Regions from separate parts of the Pantoea ananatis PA13 genome, predicted to be linked through region 2. Evidence: predicted binding sites of a transcription regulator. Region 2 holds the regulator's gene; the other holds the start of a gene.

Region 1 (2,206 bases), 1.2 Mb from region 2:
ATTCTGTTTGCGCTGCTTGCATCGCAAATCCTGCCCGTGCGTTGGGTCAAACCGGGTTGCCATCTGATTATTCGCTATATGGCGCTGCTGTTTGTGCCCATCAGCGTTGGCGTCATGAATTACACCGATATTCTTACCGCGCAGTTCGGTCCTGTTGTGGTCTCCTGTCTTGTCAGTACCTTCGCTGTCCTGGCCATTGTAGGGTTAAGCGCGCATAAGCTGCATTCGCGCCCCGTGATCAAAGGGGGCAACGATGAGTGATATCTGGTGGTCATTGCCCCTCACTGTCGGGGCTTTTTTGCTGGCGCGCAAGCTGGCGGCAACGCTGAAAATTCCCTTGCTGAACCCGCTTCTGGTCTCCATGGCGGTGATTATTCCCCTTCTGCTGTTACTGCACATGCCTTATGCCCGCTACTTCGCAGGCAGCGAGATACTGAATCAACTGTTGCAGCCCGCCGTCGTGGCCCTGGCGCTGCCGCTGTATGAGCAGATGCATCAAATTCGCGCCCGCTGGAAATCCATTATTGGCGTCTGCGTGATCGGCAGCCTGACGGCGATGATTTCAGGCACCGCCATCGCGCTGTGGATGGGCGCCACACCAGAAATCGCCGCCACGATTTTGCCGAAATCAGTTACCACGCCGATCGCCATGGCGGTTTCAGCCTCACTGCACGGCATTCCCGCCATCAGCGCAATTTGTGTCCTGATTGCGGGCGTGCTGGGCGCCGTGTTTGGTCATATGTTGCTTAATCTGCTGGGGGTGAAAAGCAAAGCCGCACGCGGGCTGGCGATTGGCAATGCCTCGCATGCGTTGGGAACGGCCAGGGCAGCGGAACTTGATTTTCAGGAAGGTGCCTTCAGCTCGCTGGCGCTGGTGATCTGCGGCATCATCACGTCGTTGCTCGCCCCCTTTATTTTCCCGCTGCTGCTGCACTGGTTTGGCTAAAACTTTGCGAGAGATCTCGCAAAGTTGAAAACTGTAAGACATGTTGCATTGTCAGAGAGACAGAGATCACATATAAACCGATGTCTGGCACATTGCCCTGATGATTGAATGAGGCTTCCATGCATCCACGTTTCCACTCTGCCTTTGAAGTACTTCCAGCCACTCTGCAAACCGCGCTGCGTCCGGTGCTGAGCGAGCCGGGATTTGACGCGATGCTGCAGGCCGATCAGGTCACCTTGTTGCAAGAGCAAACTCAACTGGATGCCGATGCGCTGGCGCTGGCGCTGCTGCCGGTTGCCGCTGCCTGCGCGGTTGCCACGCTTTCACATTTTAACGTCGGCGCGATTGCGCGCGGCGTCAGCGGCAACTGGTATTTCGGCGCCAATATGGAATTTGCCGGCGCGACCATGCAGCAAACCGTTCATGCTGAACAGAGCGCCGTCACCCATGCCTGGCTGCGCGGTGAATCTCGTCTGGAGACCATTACAGTCAATTACACCCCCTGCGGTCACTGTCGCCAGTTTATGAATGAACTTAACAGCGGCACAGATATTCGCATTAGCCTGCCGCAGCGCGCGGTGCATACGTTGGCGCACTATCTGCCTGACGCATTCGGCCCAGGCGATCTGAATATCACCGAACGCCTGATGGATGATGTGGACCAGGGTTATGTTGCAACGGGCGATGCGCTGTCTCAGGCCGCCGTCAAGGCGGCTAATCGCAGCCATGCGCCTTACAGTCGGGCGTTCAGCGGAGTGGCGTTACAGACCGCCTCCGGCCGGATTTTCAGCGGACGCTATGCAGAAAACGCCGCCTTCAATCCCAGCCTGCCGCCTTTGCAGGCCGCGCTGATTCTACTGAATATGGCGGGGGAATCCTGCCACGATATTCAGGCCGCCGCATTAGCCCAGACGCCGCAGCCAGCCCTGGATCAGTTCTCTGCAACTCAGGCCACCCTGCACGCCCTGGGTTGCGATAACCTGACGCACCTTACGCTGGCAAAAGCGTAAGGTGAGGCACGGTTTTAAACAGTTTCTAAATCTTTTATTTACAAAAGCTGTACATCGGCCAGAAATTTCATAGGATCTGGCGCCAGGTCTTCGTCATCACAATAAAACTGGCGTCACCCTACTCTTTGATTATTGCGCCAGGAAAACTTGCAACCGGAGCATGACTGCATGGAACTCGAATACGAAAGTAAACGCCCGCTATATATTCCTTATGCTGGCCCTATATTGCTGGAATTTCCGCTGCTGAATA
Region 2 (2,206 bases):
GTTGAACAGGCCATACCAGAGCGTTCCACCGATATAGAGCAGGGGCGGAACGTAAATGGGCATACGGCCAATCAGGCTGAGGGTAAAAATTGCCGCGATTAACGTGCCGGGCAGCAGTCGGGCGTGCAGCGGACTGATCTCTCCGGTGACGCCAAGCAGCAAAGGCAGGGCAAACAGGATGAGCGGCAGCGGCACGTCTTTAAGCAGCAGCCACTGCATCAGTAAACTGCCAAGGGCAAACAGGCTGCCGCCGATGATCAGGCGTTTAAAGAAGCGTTTGTGGGGCGTGTCCAGACCGGCAATGTTGCAGCAGGCGGGAACCAATGAGAACAGTAATCCTTTTTGCAGATCGCCGAACAGCCAGCCGAGCGCTACGGGAAGGCACAACACCAGCGTCTGGCGCAGCGCATAGTTAACTTCGGGGTGATAGATTATTCTTCGCCACATCGGCTCAACACAAGACATTCACGGCATAATGTCGCCATCACGCCGTGAACAGTCAGGCTTAGCGTGTGCCGTAAACAACGATGGTTTTGCCGTGTGCGGAGATCAGGTTCTGATCTTCCAGCATCTTCAAGATACGGCCCACGGTTTCACGTGAACAACCAACGATTTGGCCAATTTCCTGACGAGTAATTTTAATTTGCATGCCGTCAGGATGCGTCATGGCATCTGGCTGTTTAGCCAGATTAAGCAACGTTTGTGCAATGCGTCCGGTCACATCCAGGAAAGCGAGATTTCCCACTTTTTCTGACGTCACCTGCAGACGGCGAGCCATCTGAGAAGAAAGGCGCATCAAAATATCCGGGTTAACCTGAATGAGCTGACGGAATTTCTTGTAGGAAATCTCTGCCACTTCGCACGCAGTTTTCGCACGTACCCAGGCGCTGCGCTCCTGACCTTCTTCAAACAGGCCAAGCTCACCAATAAAATCGCCTTGATTCAGATAAGAAAGAATCATCTCTTTGCCTTCTTCATCCTTAATCAGTACCGCGACGGAACCTTTCACGATGTAGTAAAGCGTTTCGGCTTTTTCACCTTGGTGAATCAGCGTACTTTTGGATGGATACTTGTGAATATGGCAATGGGACAGGAACCATTCAAGTGTAGGGTCTGTTTGCGGTTTGCCGAGAACCATTCGCTATTATCCTCTATTGTAATCGTGCCCAAAATACAGGGCTCAGTTTCCCTGCCAGGCGATGAAAGCGTTAAGCGTGTTTCCATTCAGGAAATTATTCGGGCTGCATTTGCGCAGAGCGCATCATTCTTCCCGGCTTCGTCTTCGGATGACGAAAAATATTTTCAGCACTGTTTGTAGCACAGCTTTCGCCGACTGTCTTGTGTTGTCTCGCTTCAGCAATAAGGCTGATTTCTCCGGATTGCTGTTTACCAGGCAAAAGCGTACTCTGACGCAAAAACAGGGCATTCTGGGGGCCAGATTATGCAGGCAAGAGTCAAATGGGTTGAAGGGTTAACATTCCTCGGCGAGTCTTCGTCCGGACATCAGGTCTTAATGGACGGCAATTCCGGCGATAAAGCGCCCAGCCCTATGGAAATGGTGCTGATGGCGGCCGGCGGATGCAGCGCCATTGATGTGGTATCAATTTTGCAAAAAGGTCGCAACGATGTGGCTGATTGCGAAGTAAAACTCGAATCAGAACGCCGGGAAGAAGCGCCTCGCATCTTTACCCGCATCAACCTGCATTTTATCGTCAGTGGAAAAGCACTTTCAGATAAAGCCGTGGCGCGTGCGGTCGACCTTTCAGCTGAGAAGTATTGCTCGGTTGCCATTATGTTAGGCAAAGGGGTGGAAATTACCCACAGTTACGAAGTTATCGAGCTGTAATTATTCAGAGGCCAGCGCGGCCTCTGATTTTATTCAATGCGTTTGCCTTCCATGAGCCGTTTTACCAGCGGTGCCATAATTAATTCCATCGCCAGCCCCATTTTCCCGCCAGGTACAACCAGCGTGTTGATATTGGAAATAAACGATCCCTGCAGCATAGCCAGTAGGTAGGGAAAATCAATATCTTCCAGCCCCTGAAAGTGGATGACGACAAAACTTTCATCCAGTGAAGGAATGGTGCGTGCCGCAAAGGGGTTAGAGGTGTCGACGGTTGGAACCCGCTGAAAGTTAATATGGGTGCGTGAGAACTGCGGCGTAATGAAATTGATGTAATCTTCCATTGAGCGCACCACCGAATCC

What was found. Region 2 encodes CRP, which controls carbon source genes, mostly activating them, when cyclic AMP is high. Its sites were predicted from a motif close to ATGTGANNNNNNTCACAT; they were not measured.
Region 1: cdd (cytidine deaminase) is a predicted target of CRP. The motif match lies at 1,001-1,018, and genes of this name have one in related genera.

The regions. Positions count from the first base shown of each region.
Region 1 covers NC_017554.1:1,629,350-1,631,555, reverse strand. Annotated here, with positions in the region: gene PAGR_RS07695 (CidA/LrgA family protein) at 1-261, shown strand, start outside; gene PAGR_RS07690 (CidB/LrgB family autolysis modulator) at 254-946, shown strand; gene cdd (cytidine deaminase) at 1,066-1,956, shown strand; gene PAGR_RS07680 (NAD-dependent malic enzyme) at 2,125-2,206, shown strand, end outside.
Region 2 covers NC_017554.1:430,378-432,583, forward strand. Annotated here, with positions in the region: gene PAGR_RS01965 (YccS/YhfK family putative transporter) at 1-447, opposite strand, end outside; gene crp (cAMP-activated global transcriptional regulator CRP) at 506-1,138, opposite strand; gene PAGR_RS01975 (OsmC family protein) at 1,442-1,846, shown strand; gene PAGR_RS01980 (phosphoribulokinase) at 1,876-2,206, opposite strand, start outside.